Regions from separate parts of the Cupriavidus sp. 01L43 genome, predicted to be linked through region 2. Evidence: riboswitches for the same ligand, from Rfam matches in the RefSeq annotation. Region 2 holds a riboswitch; the other holds the start of a gene.
What was found. Region 2 has a riboswitch for glycine ahead of gcvT (glycine cleavage system aminomethyltransferase GcvT). Riboswitches for the same ligand answer to the same signal wherever they lie in the genome.
Positions count from the first base shown of each region.

Region 1: it holds a riboswitch for glycine, as region 2 does, so the genes downstream of both, AC1DP9_RS25130 (D-amino acid dehydrogenase) here and gcvT (glycine cleavage system aminomethyltransferase GcvT) in region 2, are expected to answer to the same signal.

Region 1 is NZ_JBFTSH010000020.1:76,875-88,720, reverse strand. It holds gene AC1DP9_RS25140 (histidine kinase N-terminal 7TM domain-containing protein) at 1-319, shown strand, start outside; tRNA gene AC1DP9_RS25135 (tRNA-Leu) at 378-464, shown strand; gene AC1DP9_RS25130 (D-amino acid dehydrogenase) at 567-1,868, opposite strand; glycine riboswitch at 2,032-2,130, opposite strand; gene AC1DP9_RS25125 (cytochrome b/b6 domain-containing protein) at 2,189-2,740, opposite strand; gene AC1DP9_RS25120 (PepSY domain-containing protein) at 2,743-3,009, opposite strand; gene AC1DP9_RS25115 (LysR family transcriptional regulator) at 3,229-4,239, shown strand; gene AC1DP9_RS25110 (DUF6630 family protein) at 4,261-4,767, opposite strand; gene AC1DP9_RS25105 (ArsR/SmtB family transcription factor) at 4,801-5,490, opposite strand; gene AC1DP9_RS25100 (Bug family tripartite tricarboxylate transporter substrate binding protein) at 5,616-6,584, shown strand; gene AC1DP9_RS25095 (NAD(P)H-dependent flavin oxidoreductase) at 6,609-7,565, shown strand; gene AC1DP9_RS25090 (enoyl-CoA hydratase/isomerase family protein) at 7,578-8,309, shown strand; gene AC1DP9_RS25085 (CaiB/BaiF CoA transferase family protein) at 8,316-9,515, shown strand; gene AC1DP9_RS25080 (enoyl-CoA hydratase/isomerase family protein) at 9,549-10,319, shown strand; gene AC1DP9_RS25075 (AMP-binding protein) at 10,316-11,846, shown strand, end outside.
Region 2 is NZ_JBFTSH010000012.1:44,424-56,269, forward strand. It holds gene AC1DP9_RS19160 (L-serine ammonia-lyase) at 1-1,147, opposite strand, end outside; gene AC1DP9_RS19165 (DUF421 domain-containing protein) at 1,222-1,767, opposite strand; gene gcvP (aminomethyl-transferring glycine dehydrogenase) at 1,885-4,806, opposite strand; gene gcvH (glycine cleavage system protein GcvH) at 4,908-5,288, opposite strand; gene gcvT (glycine cleavage system aminomethyltransferase GcvT) at 5,392-6,519, opposite strand; glycine riboswitch at 6,612-6,734, opposite strand; glycine riboswitch at 6,756-6,843, opposite strand; gene AC1DP9_RS19185 (glycine zipper 2TM domain-containing protein) at 6,964-7,185, opposite strand; gene AC1DP9_RS19190 (UvrD-helicase domain-containing protein) at 7,439-9,547, shown strand; gene AC1DP9_RS19195 (response regulator) at 9,897-10,628, shown strand; gene AC1DP9_RS19200 (ATP-binding protein) at 10,689-11,846, shown strand, end outside.

The DNA of each region.
Region 1 (11,846 bases), on a different contig from region 2:
CGTGCTGGTGGGCGAGCAGTTTTGCGCGCGGCTGGGCGGCGAGGAATTCGCGGTGGTGCTGCCGGACGCCTCGCAGGACGAGACGCGCAACGTGGCGCGCCGCATGGTGGCGGCGGTGCGCGACCTGGAGATCCCGCACAACGGCACGCCAGTGCAGCCCTTCGTCACGATCAGCGTGGGCGCGGCCTGTGCGGTGCCGGACGCGCCACGGCTGGAGCCGCTGCTGCACCGCGCGGACAGCGCGATGTACCAGGCCAAGCGCGCCGGACGCAATCGCTTCGTCCAGGACGGGAAGATCTACATGGGCCTGCAGGCATAGTGGCACGCGCAGGGGCTTGCAAAATCCGCAAGCTCATGTAGAATGCGCCGCTCACCTTGCCCAGGTGGCGGAATTGGTAGACGCACTAGGTTCAGGTCCTAGCGGTGGCAACACTGTGGAGGTTCGAGTCCTCTCCTGGGCACCAAGATTGAAGAAAAAGGCCCCGCGCAAGCGGGGCCTTTTTCGTTGGCGCGATGGTTGTCTCCCCTCTCCCTCAGGGAGAGGGGCGGGGGAGAGGGCTGGCGGTTCAGGCAGCGATATCGCGTCCGGTCACGCCGGCCCTCTCCCCCAACCCCTCTCCCGCAAGCGGGAGAGGGGAGAAAGCACGCGGTACCGCCGCCTGCCGGATGACATCGCCCACCATCTCGGCCGTCACCGCCGACAACGTCCACCCCAGATGCCCGTGGCCCGTGTTGTAGAACACGTTGGCCTGCCGGCCGCGCCCCACGCGCGGCATCATGTTCGGCATCATCGGCCGCAGCCCTGCCCACGGCACCACGCTGCGCGTGCTCACGCCGGGGAAGCAGGTGTTGACCCAGTCGATCAGGGGCCGGATGCGGTCCGCGCGGATGTCGCGGTCGATGCCGTTGAACTCGGCCGTGCCGGCCACGCGGAAACGGTCCACGCCGAGCCGGCTGGTCACGAGCTTGGTCTCGTCGTCGAGCAGGCTGACCGTGGGCGCCGCAGCCTGGCTGGCGGCGTCGGGCAGGTTCACCGTGATCGAATAGCCCTTCACCGGGTAGATGTTCACGCGGTCGCCCAGTTGCGTGGCGAACTGCCGGCTGGCCACGCCGGCGCAGACCACCACGGCGTCGAAGGTTGTCGAACTTGTCTGATTACCGTCGCGGACGGTGATGGTGGCCGTGCGGCCGTCCGAGTTGACCGACTGCACGTCCTGGCTGTAGCGCGTGACCACGCCCAGCCGCTGGGCCGCCGCGGCCAGGCCGGAGGTGAACTTGTGGATGTCGCCGGTGGCGTCGCTCTCGGTGTAGTAGCCGCCGTAGTACTGGCCGGCCAGCGTCGGCTCGATCGCACGCATTTCCTCGGGCGTGACCGCGCGGCGCGGCAGTCCGCCTTCGGCCAACAGCCTGGAGACCTCGCCGGCATGGTCGAAGCCGGCCTTGTCCCGGTAGATATGGAGGATGCCCTGCCGCTTGAGATCGAAGTCGATGCCTTCCGCCTCGGCCCAGCCGAACAGGTGCGCGCGGGCGGCGATGGCCAGGCGGGCGGTCTCGATCGTGTTGGCCCGGTAGTGCGGCATGGCGGCGATGAACTCGGCGAACCAGCTCAGCTTATGCCAGGTGGGGCGGGGGTTCACGAGCAGCGGCGCGTCGTTGCGGAGCATCCACTTGATGCCCTTGACCAGCGTGGAGCGGTGGGTCCAGACCTCGGCGTTCGACGCGGAGAGCTGGCCGCCATTGGCGAACGAGGTTTCCATGGCGGCGTAGCGATGGCGCTCGAGCAGCGTGACCGCGAAACCACGTTTGGCGAGGGCGTAAGCGGTCGTCACGCCGGTGATGCCACCGCCGATGACAGCGATTGTCTTCATGTTGTCAGGTCTTCCAGGACGTCGTGGATGGGGGGTACGTGGCGCACCATGCGCGACGCACGCCCCCTCTGTCCTTGACCTGAGAGATTCACGATGCGCGCGGGCGCATCGCTTGCTCCTTCGGTACCGTCGGCTGACGCGAGCCGGGGTTCTTCAGAGTGCAATGGCGTTACCGGTCCTTTGGCCTGAGAGTTTCCGGGGCGGTTGCTCCTTCGGCGCCGGCCTGCCGGGCGGCAGGCACAGTCTCTCCCGATAACGCGGGTAAAACGGGTACGACGGGGGCACTATGCCACGGGCGGCGCCGGCGCGGCAACCCCCGGCTAGTCGAGGTCGCGCGGCTTGCGGCCGGTGATCATCGCCCCGACCAGGTTTTCCTTGCCGGCCACGCTGGTAACGATGGCCACCAGCGCGTGCACCACCACCAGCCCGAGCAGCGTGTTGGAGAGCCAGCGATGGATGTCGATGGGCCAGTCCTCGCCCCAGAACGCGTCGAGGCGGGAGAGCCAGCCGGTAACGGCGAGCAGCAGGATCAGGGTCCACATCGCCAGCATCATCACCGCGCCGAGCGGGGTGTGGCTGATGAAGCGCGGCGTGCGGCGCCGGGCCATGGCCCGGGCATGGGCCAGCACGCCGGCGGGGCGCGGCAGCCAGGCGCGGAAGCGCGCGTGTTCGCTGCCGATGAAGCCCCAGAGAATGCGAAACAGCACAAGTCCGGCGGCCACGTAGCCCAGCACGCGGTGCAACTGGTCGCCGGAATCGTCGATGAGGTCGTAGCAGACGATGGCCGCCACGCTCCAGTGCGTGAGCCGCACCACCACGTCCCAGACGCGGAGCGTGGTGGGTTCGCGCAGATGGCCGGCCGGCACCGACATGCTTACTTCTCGATCTCGGACTTCACGATGTCGAGCGTCTTCGTGTCGAAGTAGATCTCGGCCTTCTTGCCGTCCTTGGTGGTGCCATAGATCTCGTAGCAGTTGCCGTCCACCTTGAACTTCTTGATGTTGTAGCCCTGGGCCGCGATCTTGGCCTTGGCGTCGGCCTCGGGCATCCATTCGGACTTCGGATGCTTGTCGCACTTGGCGCCCGCGAAGGCCCCCGTGGAAAACGCACCGGCGATGAGAAGTACGGCCACTTTCAGCATTGCAGCTCCCGCAAGAAGCCCCATCCGGGGCGGATGCCGGAATCGTACGCGGTAACAAGAACAATTCCCAATCAATGTTTTCCCGCACGATGACCTGCATCAAATGCCGTGCTCGCCGCCCGGCGCGGCGGCTATCGGCGTGAACGTCGGCAGCGGGATTGTCCGGGCTGTGGGACAATTCCGCCTCGCCCACAGGGCGTGGGTGACGAAGGTGTCTGCATGAAATCGATAGACTGGAAAGACTGGGAAATCTTCTGCCGCGTGGTGGAAGGGGGCGGCTTCACGCAGGGCGCCGAACTGGCGGAAGTGCCCAAGTCATCGGCCAGCGCGGCGGTTGCCCGGCTGGAAACCCAGCTTGGTGTGCGCCTGTTCGAGCGGACCACGCGGCGCGTGCGCGTGACCCAGCGCGGCCAGCAGCTCTATGACCGCGTGGCGCCCCTGTTTGGCGAGTTGCGCGAGATCAGCGCCGAGGCCGCCTCGGTGAGTGCCGAGGTCAGCGGCACGCTGCGCATCGCCACGCCATACGAGGTGGGTTCGCAGCACCTGTCCGCCTCGCTCTCCAGGTTACTTAAGCTGCACCCGTCGCTGCATGTGGAACTGGACATGAGCTGGGACCAGCCCGACCTGATTCGCCACGGCTATGACCTCGCCTTCGTCATGACCGACACCAACCTCCACGACAGCTCGTTCGCGAGCAAGCGCGTGGTGCTGATCGAGCGTGCGTTCTATGCGGCGCCCGCGCTGATCCGCGAGCACGGCCTGCCGCGCGCGCCGCAGGACCTGAAGGGCTGGCCGACGCTCGGCAACCTCGACGATGTGCAATGGGAATTCCTGCGCGATGGGGTGGAAACCTTCGCCATGGACGTCTCGCCGCGCATCTCCACGCATAACGCTGAAGTCCGCCTCAAGGCCGCGCTGGATGGGCTGGGCGTGGCGCGCATGTCGCCCCGCTTCGTGCACGAGCATCTGGTGCACGGCCAACTGGTGCGCGTGCTGCCCGGCTATACGTCGTCGCCGCTGAAGGTGTACGTGCTGATGCCCGCGCGCAAGCTGATGCCGCCGAGTGTGCGGGCCTTCCTCACTGTGCTGGAGGAAACGCTGGGCGTGCCGGAGACCCGGCGCCCGGCGCCGCGCGCCAAGGCGCTGGCGGGCACGGATGGATCGGACAGCGCCGACATCGCCGATACCCCGGACGGTGACGGCGGCGCGGTGGTGATCGGGCTCGACTGAGTTTCCAGGCGAGCCGGTCGGTCAGTAGGGCTGGTCGCCGGGACGGATGTCGAAGCCGAGCGTGTCGGCGATCTCGAGTATCTCTTCGTCGTCTTCGCTGCGCGTGATCCAGCCGCCGTAGGCGTCGCCGCCGGTATCCCAGTTCCAGAGCGTGTAGCCGGCCATGCGTAGCTGCGTGGCGACGATCTCCATCAGCTCGGGCACGCTCGTGCCCTCCAGGAAGTCTTCGTCCTCGGTGTCCTCGGTGCCCCAGTCCACTTCGAGGTCGATCCGCTCGCAAAGCTGGTTCAGGCAGCCGATAAAGGACTCGGCGTCTTTCCAGTCGACATAAAAGCCGGATTCCCAATCGATGATGTCCTTGACCTGCCACAGCAGGCCGGCGGCATCGATCTCGTCTTCCTCGGCGTCTTCCAGCGCTTCCTCGAACAGCGAAAACTGCCGGCTGGTCTGGGCGCTGTCGCCGAGGTTAATCAGCGCGAATAGCCGGCTGATGGCGTCTTGCGCGTCGTCGTCCAGTTCAATTGCCATCTGCTCCTCCTCTGGCTTCGGTATTCATATCCGTCAGGCTGCCACGTTCACGATTTCGCGCTGGCCGCGCGGCGTCACGCGCAGGGCGCGCGACGTGTCCGTACGCTCGATCCACCCGCGTGCCAGCAGGCTGTCGAGCAGCGCCGCGCCGAGCGCCCCGCCCAGATGGGGCTTGCGTTCGCTCCAGTCCGGGCAGGTGCAGGCGAACTGCCGGCGCTTGCGGCGGGTGGCGCCCAGGTCGATGCCAAGCTGCCCCATCGCCTCGGCGCCGGGGGCGCTGAGGTCGACGGCGCTGCCCGACACGATCAGCCAGCCCGCTTCGGACATTCGTTCGAAAAGACCCACCGCAAGTTCCCCAGCGAGGTGGTCATAACAGGTGCGCGCCTGCCGCAGCGCCGGCGGCGCGGTGCGGGAGACCGGCACGGCACGCACGCGCGGCGGCTGGCTGGCCAGCGACGCCGACGCAAGCGCCTCGATGGCCACACCAATTTCCGGCGTGGCCAGCCGGTAATAGCGATTGCGCCCACGCGTCTCCACGGCGAGCAGGCCGCCTTCGGACATGCGGGCGAGATGGCCGCTGGTGGACGAGGCCGACAGCCCGGCAATCATCGCCAGTTCGCCGGCCGGCCGCGCGCTGCCATCCATCAACGCCCACAACATGGCCGCACGGCCGGGGTCGGCCAGCAGCCCAGCAAGCTGGCTGATGCCAGGAGCGTATTCCATAGTTCAGTGCGGAGTGAAACGACGGATGAAGTATAGAGCGAGATGCGTACAACCATATAGTGGACAAACGCAACGATATAAAATACTATGTCCACAAATATCCAGGCAGTTCTAATAAAGGAGACATGATGTTGCGCCTGATGATGTACTCGCTGTGGACGGCTGCCCTGTTGACGGTCAGCCCTGCGCAGGCGGCCTATCCGGACCGGCCGATCGTTCTGGTGGTGCCGTTCGCGGCCGGCGGGCCGGCTGACGTGATGGCGCGCACGCTCGCCAAGTCCATGACCACGCGGATCGGGCAGACGATCGTCGTGGAGAACCGGCCCGGCGCCGGGGGGCTCGTGGGTATCTCGGGCGTGACGCGTGCCACGGCAGACGGCTATACGCTGGGCATGGCCGGTACGGGCGCGATGGTCTACGCACCGTTCATTTCTCCCAAGATGCCATTCGACCCGCTCAAGGACGTGGCTTACCTGAGCACGATGGTCTCCACCCCGAACCTGCTGGTCGTTAATGCCAGCTCTCCCTTCAAATCGGTTGCCGATCTGCAGGCGGCGGCCAAGCGCGAGCCGGAGAAGTTCACCGTTGCGTCTGCGGGCGTGGGTAGCAGCACGCACGTGGTTGGCGCGCTATTCCAGCGCGAAGCGGGCATCCGCCTGCGCCACGTGCCATACAAGGGCGGCGCGCCCGCCGTGCAGGACCTGATGGGCGGACAGGTGGACATGTTCATCGCCGAAGTCCCGGCGGTCGCGCACCTGATCAAGGGCGGCAAGCTTCGCGCGCTGATGGTGACGGACACCAAGCGGCTCGCGGCGCTTCCCGATGTGCCCACGGCGGCCGAAGCCGGCTTGCCGAAGGTGCTTGCCGCTGGGGCGTACGGCATCGTCGCGCCACGTGGCCTGCCCGACGATGTGTCCCGCAAGATCGTCGATGCCGTCACCGCCGCATTGCGTACCCCCGACCTCATCGAGAAGTTTGCCGAGCAGGGCGGTATCGCACAGTCCAGCACCCCCGACGCCTACCGCGCGCTGATCAAGTCCGAGCAGGGGCGATGGGGGCCGGTGATCAAGGCAGCAGGCATCACCGCGGAGTAACCGCTTTTGCAGAGGAATCAACAGATGAGCATCAAGACGCGAATCACCGAATTGCTTGGGATCCGCTACCCCATCATCCAGGCGGGCATGAGCTGGGCGTCGTCGAGTTCTCCGCTCGTCGGGGCGGTGTCGAAGGCCGGCGGCCTGGGCGTGATCGCGGCTGGCCCGATGCGGCCCGACGACCTGCGCCGTGCGATTCGCGAAGTGCGCGAGATCACCGATGCGCCGTTCGCGGTCAACGTCGCCCTGTACAACAAACGGGCGGCCGAGCATCTGCAGATCGTGCTGGACGAAGGCGTGCCGATCCTCATCGCGTCACAAGGCAGTCCGCGCGAACACATCGACCGCTTCAAGGCCGCCGGGGTCAAGTGGCTACACGTGGTGGCGCATCCCGACCATGCGCGCAAGGCGGCGTCCGCCGGCGTCGATGGGCTGGTCGTGGTGGGCGGCGAGGCGGGTGGACATCCGCCGCCCAGCGGTACGAGCACGCTGGTGCTGGTGCGATTGATTGCGCGTGCCGTTGACTTGCCGATCGTGGCCGGCGGCGGGATTGCCGATGGCGCGGGCGTTGCGGCCATGCTTTGCCTCGGCGCGGATGCCGTGCAGATGGGCACCCGCTTCCTCCTGACCCCCGAGGCCTCGCTGCACGACGCCTACAAGGAGAAGGTGCTGGCGGCCGGGGTGGGCGATACCACGCTCGTGGGCTGGCGGGGCCTGCCGATTCGCGCGGTGCGCAATGCGTTCACCGACGAATACGAGGCGGCGGAGCGGGCAGGTCAGCCGCGCGAGGCGCTGGAGGCGCTGTTCGGCAGCCGGTCGCTCAAGATGGCCGCCCTGGATGGCGATGTCGAGCAGGGCAAGGTCGAGGCGGGCCAGAGCGCCGCGCTGATCGATGGGCTAGTGCCCGCCGGCGTGTTGGTCGAACGCATTGCGGCAGAGACGCGCGAAGCGATGGCGCGTATGGCAAATCAATGGAAGTAGAGAGGTGGGGACATGAGTGAACTGCAGATTGAGGATGTCGGCCAGGTGCGCGTGCTGCGCATGAACCGCCCGGAAAAGCGCAACGCGCTGAACAATGCCCTGACGCGTGGGCTGGTGGAGGCGTTGGCGGCGGCCGAAGCCGATGATGCCGTGCACGTCGTCGTGCTCACGGGCAATGGCTCGGCCTTCTGCGCCGGTGCCGACATCGGCGAGTTCAAGGACCTGACCTCGGACCAGATGTCGCGCGTGGAAGAGCGCGCCGCGCTGACGATGCAGTTGCATCTCAGCGTCTCGCGGATGAGCAAGCCGGTGATTGCCGCCATCAACGGCTTCGCGATGGGCGGTGGTGCAGGGCTGGCCATTGCATGCGATCTGGCCCTCGCCGCGCGCTCGGCCCGCATCGGCTATCCGGAAGTGAAGCATGGCATCGTGGCCGCGATCGTCCTGCCCAATCTGACGCGGCAGATTGGCCGCAAGGCGGCATTTCACCTCGTGGCCACCGGCGAATCGATCGATGCGGAGCGCGCTGTCGCGCTGGGCATGGTCAACGCCGTGCATGACGACCACCTGCTGATGGAGGAGACCATGGCGCTGGCCAGTCGTCTGGCAGAGGTCAGTCGTGCGGCCATGGCCACCACCAAGCAGACCTTCCACCGCGTGGTGGACCTGCCGCTGGAAGCGGGTCTGGAGGTCGGGCGCGAAGCCAACAAGCGCATGCGCAGCTTTGTGCGGACGGAGCGGTAGCGCGCCATGAGCAAGCCACTCGAACACATCACGATTCTCGACCTCTCGCGGGTGCTGGCCTGCCCGTTCGCCTCGATGATCCTTGCGGAACTCGGTGCCACGGTGATCAAGGTCGAGCAGCCCGGCGCCGGTGACGAGACCCGCAGTTTCGAACCGCAGGTGGAGGCCGAGGGGGGGAGCGAAAGCGCCTACTTCATGGCGTTCAATCGGAGCAAGCAGTCGATCACGGTCAACCTGCGCAATGAGGCGGGGCAACAGATCGTGCGGGATCTGGCGGCCAAGGTCGATGTGGTGATCGAGAACTTCCCGGTCGGCACGCTCAAGCGCTATGGACTCGGCCCCGAGACGCTGCGCGAGATCAATCCGAAGCTGGTCTATCTTTCCTGTACCGGGTTCGGGCAGACCGGCCCCTACGCCGCGCGCAAGGGCTACGACACCGTGTTCCAGGCGATGGGCGGGCTGATGAGCCTGACCGGCGAGCGCGGCGGTGGGCCCGTGAAGCCCGGCTTGCCGATGGCAGACCTGACGTCCGGCCTGTGGGCCGCCATCGCCGTGCTCTCGGCGCTGCAAGGCCGCAGTGCGTCAGGGCAGGGCTGTCACATCGATCTTTCGATGTTCGACGCACAGGTCAGCCTGCTCACGCTGGCTGCGGCGCGTTGGTTCACGCTGCACGAAGTGCCGCCGCGCATGGGCACGGAGCACCCCGGCCGCGTGCCATCGGCGAGTTTCCAGGCTGCGTGCGGCCGCTGGCTCCATATTACGGCGAGCGACCAGCACTGGGTGCCGCTCTGCCAGGTGCTGAAACTCGAGACATGGGGCGCCGATCCGGAACTCCAGACGAACGCGGGCCGCGTGCGCCGGCGCGATGAAGTGATGCAGCGGCTGACCGAGGCCATCGCGGCGTGTGAGGGTGCCGCGCTGTGCGAGGCCATGGACAACGCGGGTGTGCCCGCCGGCCCGATCAAGTCGGTGGATGAAGTCCTGTCCGATCCCCATGTGCAAGCGCGGGGCATGGTGGCGGAATTCGACCATCCTGTCATCGGCACGTTTCAGGCGCTGCCAGTGCCGCTGCGCTTCGACGGCTGGGACAACCCCGAGGTGGGACGGCCCCCGCTGCTTGGCGAGCATACGGGCGACGTGCTGCGCGACTGGCTGGGCATGGACGCCGAACGCGTGAAGGCCCTGCGCGAAGCCAAGGCCATCTAAGGTGTAGCCAAACCGAGGCGTATCGAGATAACCATGACTGAATCGAACGAAACGGGCACAGCCCCCGCCGTGCTCTACGCGGTGGAAGGCGGCGTTGCCACCATCACGCTGAACCGGCCGGATAGCCGCAATGCGCTGAACCTGGCCATGTGCGAGGGGTTGCAGGCCGCCGCCACGGCGGCTGCCGCCGATCCGGACGTGCGCGTGGTGCTGGTGCGCGCTGCCGGTCCGGCGTTCTGCGCCGGCGCCGACCTCAAGGAGCGCAAGACGATGGATGAAGCGCAGGTGCTGGCCCGCCGCATGCGTGGATTCTTTGCCTACGACGCGCTGGAACGCCTGCCGATGCCAGTGATCGCGGTGGTAGCCGGCTCGGCGGCCGGTTCTGGCGTGGAGATTGCTGCCGCCTGCGACCTGGCTGTGGCCACGCCCGACGCTACCTTCTGGACGCCTGAGGCGCAGTGGGGCACCGTGGGTGCAACCCAGCGACTGGCGCGCATCGTCGGCAAGCGGCTGGCCAAGGACATGATGTTCACCGGACGACGACTGACGGCGGCGGAAGCGCAGGACGTCGGCCTCGTCACGCGCATTGTCGCGCCTGAGAGCCTGGACGCCGAAGTGGCCGCCATGGCGGCAAGCATCGCCAAGGCACCGCCGCTGGGCATGCGCCTGGCCAAACGCTGCATCGATCGCGGCATCGAGCTGGGCCCGCGCGGTGCGCTGGCGGAAGAACTTCTGGCAATCGAAGAGAACCTGGCCCGCTCCGACTGGCGGGCGGGAATTGGTGGATTTGGAGGTAGAGCATGACGTGGGAACCTCGCACATTGGCAGCGGTGCTGGCGCAGCAGGCCAGCCTGGGTGGGGCGCGGCGCGCGCTGGTCACGCCTGACGGGGCCGCCACGTGGCGCGACCTCGAAGCGCAATCGCGCCGCGTTGCCAAGGCGCTGCTGGCGCGCGGCGTGAAGCGCGGAGATTTCGTCGGCCTGCTGTGCGGTAACGATGTGAATTGGGTGGCGAGCTTCTACGGCGCTGCGCTGATCGGTGCCGTGACCGTGCCGGTCAACACCCGCTTCAAGGCTGCGGAAATCGAGTACTGCCTGCGCCAGTCCGATGTGCGGCTGCTGATCCTGGCGGACCGCTTCCTGAAGATCGATTTCATGGGTTTCCTCCGTGAGGTGGAACCCGCTGTCGACCATGAACTGCCGGGGCAGGCGCTGCCACTGCTCGGCGACGTGGTAGTGGTCGGCAACGATGTGCCGCGCGCTGGGCTCGGCTGGGAGGCATTTCTCGCCGCCGGCGATGCCCTAAGCGATGAAGCGCTCGCGGATGCCATGCGCGCCGTGACGCCGGATGACCTGCTGCTGATCCAGTTCACGTCGGGCACCACGGCGTACCCGAAGGGCGTGATGCTCACGCACGACAATATGCTGCGCAACGCTTCGGCTGTCGGGCAGCGGCTTGGCATCCAAGCATCGGATTGCTATTTCAACTGTCGGCCGTTCTTTCATGTGGCCGGCTCCACGCTGTCGCTCCTTTGCGCGCTGTGCGCGGGCGCGAGCATCGCCACCCTGCCGACGTTCGATGCCGGCGCCGCGCTGGCGATGATGGAGCGGGAGGGCTGCACGTTCATCTCGGGCAATGAGACGTTGTTCCAAATGCTGATCTCCCACCCGTCGTTCGACCGCTCGCGTTTGCATTTGCGCGGTGGATGGGCCGCGGCAGGCGCCGACACGATGCAGCGCATCATCGACGAGATGGGCATCGAGACGATTTGCTGGGCCTATGGGCTGTCGGAGGCGTCACCCAACGTCGCGATCAATGACTGGCGCGACGAAGCAGCGCTGCGCGTGGGTGGGTTCGCGCTCCCGCATGAAGGCGTGGCGGTGCGTATCCTCGATGAGGCCTCGGGCGTCGTCTGTGGCCCCGATGAGGTGGGCGAGATCCAGGTCAAGGGCTGGGGCGTCATGCGGGGCTACTACAAGCAGCCCGAGGCGAACGCCAAGGTATTCACCGCGGACGGCTGGCTGCGCACCGGTGATCTTGGGGCGTTGCGCACCGATGGACGCCTGCGGCTGGTCGGCCGGCTCAAGGACGTGTTCCGCGTCGGCGGTGAGAACGTGGCGCCTGCCGAAGTGGAACAGGCCCTGCTGTCCCATCCCGCCGTGGCATCAGCCCAGGTGGTGGGGGTGCCCGACGCGAGGCTGGGCGAAGTGCCGGCCGCGTTCGTCACGCTCAAGGCCGGCGCGACGCTGGATGCCGAGACGTTGCTCGCATGGGCCAGGCCGCGCATGGCAAATTTCCGTACCCCGCGCTACGCCGCCATCGTGACGGACT
Region 2 (11,846 bases):
GGCCGAGGTTGTGCTCCATGCCGATCTCGGCCGCGTTCTCGACCTGCTCCGGCGTGCCGCCGAGCACCGCCGCCAGCGCGCCGGCGGCCATCGAGCAGGCCACGCCGACTTCGCCCTGGCAGCCGACTTCGGCGCCCGAGATCGAGGCGTTGAGCTTGTAGAGCAGGCCGATGGCGCCCGCCGTGAGCAGGAAATCGACCACGCCGGCGCGGTTAGCGCCGGGGATGAAGCGGTCGTAGTAGTGCAGCACGGACGGGATGATGCCGGCCGCGCCGTTGGTCGGCGCCGTGACGACGCGCCCGCCGGCGGCGTTTTCCTCGTTGACGGCGATGGCGTAGAGGTTGACCCAGTCCATCACGGAGAGCGGATCGGACAGCGCCCGCTCCGCGTGCAGCGTCAGTCCCCGGTACAACTCGGGCGCGCGCCGCCGTACCTTGAACGGCCCCGGCAGCTCGCCATCGGTGCGGCAGCCGCGCGCCACGGATTGCTGCATCACGTCCCAGATATGAAGCAGGCCATCGGTCACTTCCTGCTCGGGCCGCCAGGTCAGTTCGTTCTCCATCATGAGCCGGGCGATGGACTTGCCGCTCGCGTGCGCCATCTCCAGCATCGCCCGGCCGCTCCGGAACGGGTGCGGCAACTGCCGCTCGGCCGCCAGGATCTGGGTGTTCGGCGCGCCGGCCGTGACCACGAAGCCGCCGCCCACGGACAGGTAGCGTGCCTCGCGCAGCGGCGTGCCATCCGCGTCGAAGGCGTGGAACTTCATGCCGTTGGGATGCTCGGCCATGGCCTCGCGCCGGTAGAACACGATGTGCTCGCGCTCGACGAACGGCACCTCGTGCGTGCCGAGCAGGGCCAGTTTGCGCTGGGCGCGTAGCGTGGCGAGGCGGGACTCGATGGTTTCGGGGTCGACGGTGTCGGGCGCATCGCCCATCAGCCCCAGCATCACGCCCTTGTCGGTGCCGTGGCCCTTGCCGGTGGCGCCGAGCGAGCCGTATAGCTCCACGCGCACGCTGCCCACCTGGGGCAGCAGGCCGTCCCGCTCGAGCCCGTGCGCGAACATCAGGGCCGCACGCATCGGCCCCACGGTATGCGAGCTGGACGGCCCGATACCTACCTTGAACAGATCGAAAACGCTGACAGCCACGGGGAGCTCCGGTAGGGGGTGGCGCGCAGGGCGCAGGGGCGGGGAGGCAGTCGGAAAAGTGGTCGGGTGTCGGGTCAGAGCGACATATCGGCATCGGGCCGGCCGGGCTCGCGCCACATGGCGTCGATGGCGGGCCTTGCGTGCCCGTCCTCGGACTTTTCCTTCTGGATCACGCTAATCGTGCCGTCTGTCTCAAGAATAGCGAAATGCACGTCTTCCACACGCGCGCAACCGTTGCGGCGTAGCGCCTTCTGCAGCTCGCGCGGTGTGATGCGCTCCCGGCGCATCACATCCTGGAAGATCTCGCCCTGGTGAATGATGATCTCGGGCCGGCCTTCCACCAGCGCCTCCAGGCGGCGGCTGCGCCAGGTGCCGTAGCCCACCAGCACGTCGGCGCCGAACAGCGTGGCGGCCAGGATCAGCCCGGCGGTGACGGAGTTGTCGCCGCCGTTCATGGCGTTCTGCACCGCGTTCGAGATGATCAGTAGCAGCACCAGATCCAACGGCGACAACTGGCCGATCTGGCGCTTGCCCGACACGCGCATCAGGAACAGCAGCGCGGCGTAGACGATCAGCCCGCGCAGCACGAATTCCCACCAGGGGGCGCTCAGATTCCACATGGACTAGACCTCCGCTAGGGATGGTGTGCTGCACGCCGGCCCGGGGGGGGCCGGGGCGGGAGGCGCAAAGCGCGCCAGCGGCGTCCGGGCAGGCCGGACGCCGCCAGACACGGCGCCTTAGTCCTGCGCGTACTCGCTCATCGGTACGCAGGCGCAGAACAGGTTGCGGTCGCCGTACACGTTGTCCGCCCGGCCCACCGGCGGCCAGTACTTCTGCGTGCGCAGCGAGGCAATGGGGTAGGCCGCTTCCTCACGCGTGTACGCGTGGGTCCAGTCGTTGGCGGTGATCACGGCGGCGGTGTGCGGCGCGTGGCGCAGCGGGTTGTCGTCGCGGTCGAAGCTGCCGTCCTCCACGCGCGCGATCTCGCCACGGATGGCGATCATGGCGTCGATGAAGCGGTCCAGCTCGTGCAGCGCCTCGCTCTCGGTCGGCTCGATCATCAGCGTGCCCGGCACCGGGAAGCTCATGGTCGGGGCGTGGAAGCCGTAGTCCATCAGGCGCTTGGCCACGTCCTCGTTGCTGATGCCGGTGGCCTTCTGCAGCGGGCGCAGGTCCAGGATGCACTCGTGCGCCACCAGACCGTGCTGGCCGGCGTAGAGCACCGGGAAGTGCGGCGAGAGCCGGCGCGCCACATAGTTGGCGGCCAGGATGGCGTTCTCGGTGGCGGCGGTCAGGCCGGCCGAGCCCATCATCGCGACGTACATCCACGAAATCGGCAGGATGCTGGCCGAGCCGAACGGCGCGGCCGAGACGCCGCCGATGCCGTTGTCATCCCGGCGATAGCCCACGCTGTCCTGGTTCGGCAGGAAGTCCGCCAGGTGTGCGCCCACGGCCACGGGACCCACGCCGGGGCCGCCACCGCCGTGCGGAATGCAGAAGGTCTTGTGCAGGTTCAGGTGCGAGACATCGCCGCCGAACTGACCCGGCGCGGCGGTGCCGACCATCGCGTTCATGTTGGCGCCATCCACGTACACCTGGCCGCCGTGCTGGTGCACGATCTCGCAGATCTGCTGCACGCCCTGCTCGAACACGCCGTGGGTGGACGGGTAGGTGATCATGATTGCGGCGAGGTTCTGGCTGTGCTGCTCGGCCTTCTTCGCCAGATCCTGCAGGTCGACGTTGCCGTCGGCGTCACACGCCACCACCACCACCTTCATGCCGGCCATCTGGGCCGACGCCGGGTTGGTGCCGTGCGCGGACGAGGGAATCAGGCAGATGTCGCGATGGGCTTCGCCGCGGCTGGCGTGGTACTTCTGGATGATCAGCAGGCCGGCGTACTCGCCCTGCGAGCCCGCGTTCGGCTGCAGGCTCACCGCGGCGTAGCCGGTGGCGGCGCAGAGCATGGCTTCGAGCTGGTCGATCATCTCGCGATAGCCCACGGTCTGGTCGAGCGGGGCGAACGGGTGGACCTTGCTGAACTCGGGCCACGTCACCGGAATCATCTCGCTGGTGGCGTTGAGCTTCATGGTGCAGGAGCCGAGCGGGATCATGGTGCGATCCAGCGCGAGGTCCTTGTCCGCCAGCGAGCGCAGGTAGCGCAGCATCTCGTGCTCGGCGTGGTGCGTGTTGAAGACCGGGTGCGTCAGGTAGGCGCTCTGGCGGGCCAGCGCGGCCGGGAAACCATCGCCGACGGCGGCCTCGGTCGCATCGAAGGCCGGCACCGGCTTGCCGTGCGCGAAGATCTCCCACAGCGCGACCACGTCCTGGCGCGAGGCGGTCTCGTCCAGCGAGATGCCCACGCGGGTGGCGCCGATATGGCGCAGGTTGATGCCGCGCGCGGTGGCGGCGGCGTGGATCGCCTCGGTGTTGAAGCCGGTTTCCAGCGTCAGGGTGTCGAAGAACGTGGCGTTGACCGGGGTCACGCCCATCGCCTTCAGGCCGGCAGCCAGCGTGGCGGTCAGGCGGTGCACGCGCTGGGCAATGCGCTGGAGGCCCTGCGGCCCGTGGTACACGGCGTACATCGACGCCATCACGGCCAGCAGCACCTGCGCGGTACAGATGTTCGACGTGGCCTTCTCGCGGCGGATGTGCTGCTCGCGCGTCTGCAGCGCCAGCCGGTACGCCTTGTTGCCCTGCGCGTCGATGGTCACGCCCACCAGACGGCCCGGCATCGAGCGCTTGAATTCGTCCTTCACGGCCATGTAGCCGGCGTGCGGGCCGCCGAAGCCGAGCGGCACGCCAAAGCGCTGCGAGTTGCCCACGGCCACGTCGGCGCCCCATTCGCCCGGCGCGACGATCAGCGTCAGCGCCAGCAGGTCCGCCGCCGCCACCACCAGCCCGCCAGCGGCGTGCACGGCATCGGCGATGGCACGGTAGTCGGCCACATCGCCGTTCACGCCCGGGTATTGCAGCAGCACGCCGAAGGCATGGGCGCCGGCGGCCTCGGCGGCGGGGCCGACCTTGACCTCGATGCCCAGCGGCAGCGCGCGCGTGCGTACCACTTCCAGCGTCTGCGGCAGCACGTCGTCCGCCACGTAGAACGTGTTCGAGGCGTGCTTGTTCACGCGCTGGAGCAGCGTCATCGCCTCGGCGGCAGCGGTGCCTTCGTCCAGCATCGACGCATTGGCGATGTCCAGCCCGGTCAGGTCCGTGACCATCTGCTGGAAGTTCAGCATCGCCTCCAGGCGGCCCTGCGAGATCTCGGGCTGGTACGGCGTGTAGGCCGTGTACCAGGCCGGATTCTCGAAGATATTGCGAAGGATGACGCCCGGCGTGAGCGTGTTGTAGTAACCCTGCCCGATGAAGCTCTTGAGCACGCGGTTCTGGTTCGCCAGCCCGCGCAGCTTGGCCAGCGCGGCTTCCTCGGTCAGCGGCTCGGTGAATTCGCCGAGCGGCATGCCGTCGCGGCGGCGGATGGCGGCGGGCACCACGGCGTCGATCAGCGCGGCGCGCGTCTCGTAGCCGAGCACCTTGAGCATGTGTTGCTGTTCGGCGGCATCCGGGCCGATATGACGGGCGGCGAAGGCGTCGCGCGCCTCCAGTTCGGCCAGCGTGGGCCGGCTACCTTGGGCGGCGTTCATGGGAAGAGGGGCGTTCATGGCAAGTGTCTCGTGGGGCGGGGCGGCAGGTGGTCAGCCTGGCCGCCGCGCGGGCATCTCGGGCGCCGTCTCCTGGCTCGGGAGACGGCTGGTGCAGCGCGTCAGGCGCCGACGCTGGCCTTGTAGGCGTCGACGTTCATCAGGCCGTTCACATCGTCGCCATTGGCCGGCTTCAGCTTGAACAGCCACGCGTCGAAGGCGTTGGCGTTGACGGATTCCGGCGCGGCGCTGGCGGCCTCGTTCACGGCGATGACTTCGCCGGCCACCGGGGCGTAGATGTCGGAAGCGGCCTTCACAGACTCCACCACGGCCAGCGCGTCGCCGGCGCCGACCGACTTGCCCACTTCGGGCAGTTCCAGGAAGACGATGTCGCCCAGCGCGTCCTGCGCGTGGTCGGTAATGCCGATCGTCAGCGTGCCGTCGGCTTCAACGCGCACCCATTCGTGCGATTCGGTGTACTTCAGGTCAGCAGGGAAATTCATGACGGATTCTCCGGGAATGCAGTGTTTGTCTTGTTTCGGTTCGCCTGCCGGGGCCAGCCGGGCAGGCGTGATGGCGACCGTTGGTGTCAGCCGGGCGGATGCCTCAGCTCACGAGTGCCTTGCCATTGCGCACAAACGGCAGTTTAACCACAGTCGCGGTCAGTTTGCGGTCACGAATCTCGACCTGGACCTCGGTGCCGGGCACAACGCCCTGCGGCAGCCGGGCAAAGGCAATGGATTGGGAGAGGGACGGGCTGAAGGTGCCGCTCGTGATCTCGCCGTCGCCGGCGGGGGTGATCACCTTCTGGTGCGCACGCAGCACACCGCCCTTGTCGCGCAGGATCAGGCCGGCAAATGTCTTATGTTGTCCGGCTGCCAGCAGCGCCGACTTGCCGATGAAATCGCGCTCGCTCTGCAGGTCGACGGTCCAGGCCAGGCCGGCGTCGAGCGGCGAGGTGTGGATATCCATGTCCTGGCCGTACAGGTTCATGCCGGCTTCCAGGCGCAGCGTGTCACGCGCGCCCAGTCCGGCCGGGCGCACGCCCACGGACTGCAGCTTTTCCCAGATGCCGGCCACGTTCTCGGCCTCCACCACCAGCTCGAAGCCGTCTTCGCCGGTGTAGCCGGTGCGGGCCACCATCAGCTCGCCGACCATCGGGTCTCGCACCACCACCGCGTTGAACGGCTTGAGCGCGTCGGCCGGCTGGGTCGACGGGAAGGCCTCGTGCACCTTGGCGCGCGCGTTCGGGCCCTGCACGGCGATGATCGCCAGCTTGCCCACGCCGGCCGGTGCCACGTCGCCCCGGCGCGGGGTGATCGTCACGCCGCTGCCGGTGGCCGCGTTGCGGGCCGTGATCCATTCGATGTCGCCCAGCGCCGTGCTGGCGTTCACCACCAGGCGGAAGCGGTCTTCGGCGAAGAAATAGACGATCAGGTCGTCGATGACGCCGCCTTTTTCGTCGAGCATGCACGCGTAGAGGGCCTTGCCCGGGGTCTGGAGCTTGTCGACGTTGTTGGCCAGCAGGCCGCGCAGGAAGGCGCGCGTGTTGGGGCCGGACAGGTCCACCACGCACATGTGCGAGACATCGAACATGCCGGCATCGCCGCGCACCGCGTTGTGTTCCTCGATCTGGGAGCCGTAGTTGACCGGCATGTCCCAGCCGCCGAAATCGACCATGCGGGCACCGAGCGAGCGGTGGATGGCGTAAAGGGGCGTGGCCTGGAGCGTCATGGGAAATCCTCTGGAGCGAATACGGCGGCGAAAACGAAAAAAGGGTCATCCGCCGTGGGGATCGATGGCAATGCCACCAATCCGCCGCGGCGGATGACCCCTCTGTCCTCGATACCTGAGAGATTACGATGCAGCTTGCCGCATCGCGCGCCCCTTCGGTGGACACGCTCGCCCTGCGTTGGCACGGGCGGGTGTCGCTCTCCAGAGTGCGGCATGCATCGTGTGCATGTTGCATGCCGATCCGACCGGTCCGTGGTGCCTGAGAGTTTTCGGGTGATACCCCTTCGGCGGCGCAATAGCTGCGCGCTCTCCCGGTTGGATGCGCGTGAATGTACGGGACGGGTTGACCTTTGTCAACGCGGCGCCGACGCCACCTTGCTAGGCGCCGGGGAGGGGGCTGGCTGTAATTCCTGCCGCCTGAGGGTAAGGACTACCCGCGCCGGATCAACGATCCTTCGTGACGACGTTACCCACCACGCCACCCACCGCCGCGCCACCCACCGTGCCGAGCGCGCTGCCGTTGGTCAGCGCCGCGCCGCCGAGCGCGCCAACGCCCGCGCCAATGGCGGTGTTGCGGGTCTTGGGGCTCATGTCCGCGCAGCCGCCAAAGGCCGCCAGCGTGACACCGATCAGCGTGATTTTCGCCAGGGTTCGCATTGTTTTCATGATCGCCTCCGAATGTGCCGAATTTGTCATCAGGACGGCGTCGCCGCCGGTCCCGCATGACCGTATGAGGCAATCTCCATGCCCCGGATGTCCCCTCGGACGTCACTTTTACGAACTGTTACCGCGATGAAACACTGGTAGCACTCGCGTCCTGGATGTCCATCATCAGGCACCGGCGCAGGCCACCCTGCGTGTTAACATCGACGCCTTTCGCGCGCCCGCCAAGCGTGCGCCATCCGGCACCCGCCCACCTATGACCCACGGACTCAACGCCGCCCAATCCGAAGCCGTTCGCTATCTGGACGGGCCCTGCCTCGTCCTCGCGGGCGCCGGGTCCGGCAAGACGCGCGTCATCACGCAAAAGATCGCCCACCTGATCGAGGACAAGGGCTTCGAGCCGCGTCACATCGCCGCCGTCACCTTCACGAACAAGGCGGCGAAAGAGATGCAGGAGCGCATCGGCAAGCTGATGGAGGGCAAGACCACGCGCGAGGGCAAGCGGATTCCGCTCAAGCAGCTCACCGTCTGTACCTTCCACTCGCTCGGCGTGCAGATTTTGCGGATGGAGGCGGAGCACGTCGGCCTGAAGCCGCAGTTCTCGATCATGGATTCGGACGACTGCTTCGGACTGGTGCAGGAGCAGCTCGCCACCACGGACAAGAAGCTGATCCGTAGCGTGCAGGGCACGATCTCGCTGTGGAAGAACGGCATGATCGATCCGGAGACCGCGCTGGCCCAGGCCGCCAATGCCGACGAGCACCAGGCCGCCATGGTCTACCGCAACTACGTGGCCACGCTGCACGCCTACCAGGCGGTGGATTTCGACGACCTGATCCGCCTGCCCGCCGAGCTGTTCGCGCGCGACGAGGCCGTGCGCCTGAAATGGCAGAACCGCCTGCGCTACTTCCTCGTCGACGAATACCAGGACACCAACGCCTGCCAGTACGCGCTGCTCAAGCTGCTGGCCGGCGGCTCGCACCTGCGCGCGCCGGCGTTCACGGCCGTGGGCGACGACGACCAGGCCATCTACGGCTGGCGCGGCGCCACGCTGGACAACCTGCGCGGCCTGCAGACCGATTTCCCGGACCTCAAGGTCGTCAAGCTCGAACAGAACTACCGCTCGACGGTGCGCATCCTGGAGGCGGCCAACGCGGTCATCGCCAACAATCCCAAGCTGTTCGACAAGAAGCTGTGGTCGGAGCACGGCATGGGCGACCCCATCGCCATCCATCCGATGAACGACGAGGAGCACGAGGCCGAGTCCGTGGTGTTCCGCCTGTCCGCCCACAAGTTCGAGCGCCGCGCGCAGTTCCGCGACTACGCCATCCTGTATCGCGGTAACCATCAGGCGCGGCTGTTCGAGCAGATCCTGCGGCGCGAGCGGATTCCGTACGTGCTGTCCGGCGGCCAGAGCTTCTTCGACAAGGCGGAGATCAAGGACATCTGCGCCTACCTGCGGCTGATCGCCAATCCGGACGACGATCCCGCGTTCATCCGCGCCATCACCACGCCCAAGCGCGGCGTGGGCAACACCACGCTGGAGGCGCTCGGCACGTTCGCGGGGCAGGCCAAGGTGTCGCTGTTCGAGGCCGCCATGATGGGCGGCATCGAAGGCAAGCTCCAGCCGCGCCAACTGGAGCCGCTGCGCGTGTTCTGCGAGTCGATGGTGCGCCTGGCGGACCGCGCCAAGACCGATCCGGCCACCGTGCTGCTCGACGACATGATGGCCGGCATCCACTATGAATCGTACTTGTACGATACCTTCGACGAGCGCCAGGCCCAGTCGCGCTGGACCAATACGCTTGAATTCCTCGACTGGCTCAAGCGCAAGGGCACGCGCCCAGAGCCCGAGGCCGGGGAGGGCGAGGCCACCGGCTTCGACAACGCCGACGGCTTTGGCGACGAAGGCAAGAACCTGCTCGAACTGACACAGACCGTGGCGCTGATGAGCATGCTCGAAGGCCGCGAGGAAGACCCGGACGCGGTGCGGCTCTCCACGCTCCACGCGTCCAAGGGCCTCGAATATCCGCACGTGTTCCTGGTGGGCGTGGAGGAGGGCATCCTGCCCCATGCGCGCGAGGACGAAGACATGAGCGACGAGAAGATCGAGGAAGAGCGCCGCCTGATGTACGTTGGCATCACCCGCGCCCAGCGCAGCCTCCAGATCAGCTGGTGCAAGAAGCGCAAACGCGCCCGGGACACCTACTCCTGCGAACCCTCGCGCTTCATCGCTGAAATGAAGCTCGAAGAAGCCCCGGCCCCCGTCGACGAGACCCCGGCCATGAGCCCCAAGGACCGGCTGGCCAATCTCAAGGCGCTGCTGGGTACGCCGGGCGCACCCGGCAAGCCGGTGACGGGTTGAGCCGCATCCCCTACCAAGCATCACCGCCGATACAAGGCAGACAAGACCGCGCGCCCCGCGCTTTCTAATATGGCGACGCGTCAGACGCCTCGGCGACTGGCGCCGTGCCGCGCCTGCCCTTCGGTTAGCGGTGCGGCCGGGTACGCTTGCGTGCCTGGCTCTTCCCTGTTGAACGCTCCCGGCGCGGCAGTGCCGGGGGCGTCGTTTTGTCAGGCGAAGTTATCCACAGCGCACGTATCGAACCTGATACAAAGCCGCCACAGCGCGGATATTGCAAACTGGTACAGTTGACCGCCGGTCGTTGCGCAGGCCGTCGCCCGCCGGCGTTTCCCATCCCTCCCGCTTTGCCATGGACCTCACTCCCGCCTTGCCTACCCGCCTGCTGATCGTCGACGACGATCCCCAGATCCGCGCCATGCTGGCCGAATACCTGGCCACGTTCGGCATGGCGGCCGATGGGGCCGAAGGCGGGGCGTCGATGCGCACGGCCATGGCGCAGCATCACTATGATCTGGTCATCCTGGACCTCTCGCTGCCCGGCGAGAACGGCCTGACGCTGTGTCGCGAGATCCGCGAGCGCACGGACATCCCCGTGATCATGCTGACCGCACGCGCCGAACTGGCCGACCGTGTGGTCGGGCTCGAGGTGGGGGCGGACGACTACGTGACCAAGCCGTTCGAGATGCGTGAACTGGTGGCGCGCATCCACACGGTGCTGCGGCGCAGCCGGGCCGATGTGCGTCGTTCAGCACCTACCCCGGCGGGGCACGAGGTCAAGTTTGGCGCGTGGCGGCTCAACACCACGCTGCGCCAGTTGCTCGACGAGGAAGACACGGTCGTGCCGCTGTCGAACGCCGAGTTCCGCCTGTTGCTGACCTTCATCGAGCACCCGAACCGCGTGCTGGATCGCGAACTGCTCATCAACCAGGCACGCGGTCGCGACCTCGACGTGTTCGATCGCAGCATCGACCTGCTGGTCTCGCGCCTGCGCCAGAAACTGCGCGACGATCCGCGTGACTCGGCGCTGATCCGCACGGTGCGGGGCGAGGGCTACGTCTTCACGGTCAACGTGGATTCCTGACGCATGGCCGCGCCCCCCCCGCCGCCGAACGCCACCGCCGGCGTCCGGACAGACCCCACCATGCGGCGCCACCTTTTCGATTCGATGTTCCTGCGGCTGTTCCTGGTCATGGCCGCGATCATGGTGGCGGTGCACGTGCTTGGCGTGACCGTCATCGAGGGCCTGTTCCCGCGCCCCGGCTCGCCGCGCTGGGAGGAACGCATGCGCGAGGCGGCCTCGGAGGCCGCCGCCGCCGGCAAGCCATTCCACCGCCCCGAGCCGTCGCAGCGCGGCCCGCGTTTCGAGGAAGACGAGGATGCGGGCGAGGGCGGCCCGGCCGGGGAGCGCGGCATGTTCCGTCCCGGCCATGCCGACCGGCGCGGGGAGCCGCCCGGACCGCAGCGCCACTTCCCCCCCTGGCACGGACTCTGGCCCCTGCATCCTGGCCTGATCTTCCAGTTCATCGCCATCGTTATTTCGTCGTGGGTGGGCGCGCGATTGCTCGCGCGGCCGGTGCAGCGGCTGGCCACCGGTGCGAATCGGCTGGCCCAGGATGTGCACGCCCCGCCACTCGACGATGATGCGGGTCCGGCCGAAGCGCGCGCCGCCACCAAGGCGCTGAACCTGATGCAGCAACGCATCCGCACGCAGCTGGCGCAGCAGTCGCGCTTCCTGGCGGCGGTCTCGCACGACCTGCGCACGCCGCTCACGCGCATGAGCCTGCGCATCGAGCGCATCGAGGACAACGACGTGCGCTACCGCCTGCGGCAGGATCTGGCCGAGATGAACGGGCTGATCGACGCCACGCTCTATTACCTGCGTGACCGCGACGACGGCACCGGCCCGCGCCAGCGCGTGGACGTGCAGGCGCTGCTCCAGGCCATCGTCGACGATGCCGAAGAACTGGGGCAGGACGTGCGGCTCTCCGGCACCGCCGCGCCGCTGCTGGCCTACCCGGCGGAGTTGCGCCGCGCCGTGGTCAACCTCGTCGAGAACGCGCACCGCTACGGCGGCGCCGCGCATATCGTGCTGACGGACAGCCCCGAGCGCGTGCAGATCGACGTCTGCGACAACGGCCCCGGCATTCCGCCGGCCGAGTTGCAGCGCGTGCTGGAGCCGTTCTATCGCGTGGAGTCGTCGCGCAGCCGGGCTACCGGCGGCGTGGGGATGGGGCTGTCGATTGCCGCCGATATCGTCAATCGCCATGGCGGCGAGCTGACGCTGGACAACCGTGTCGAA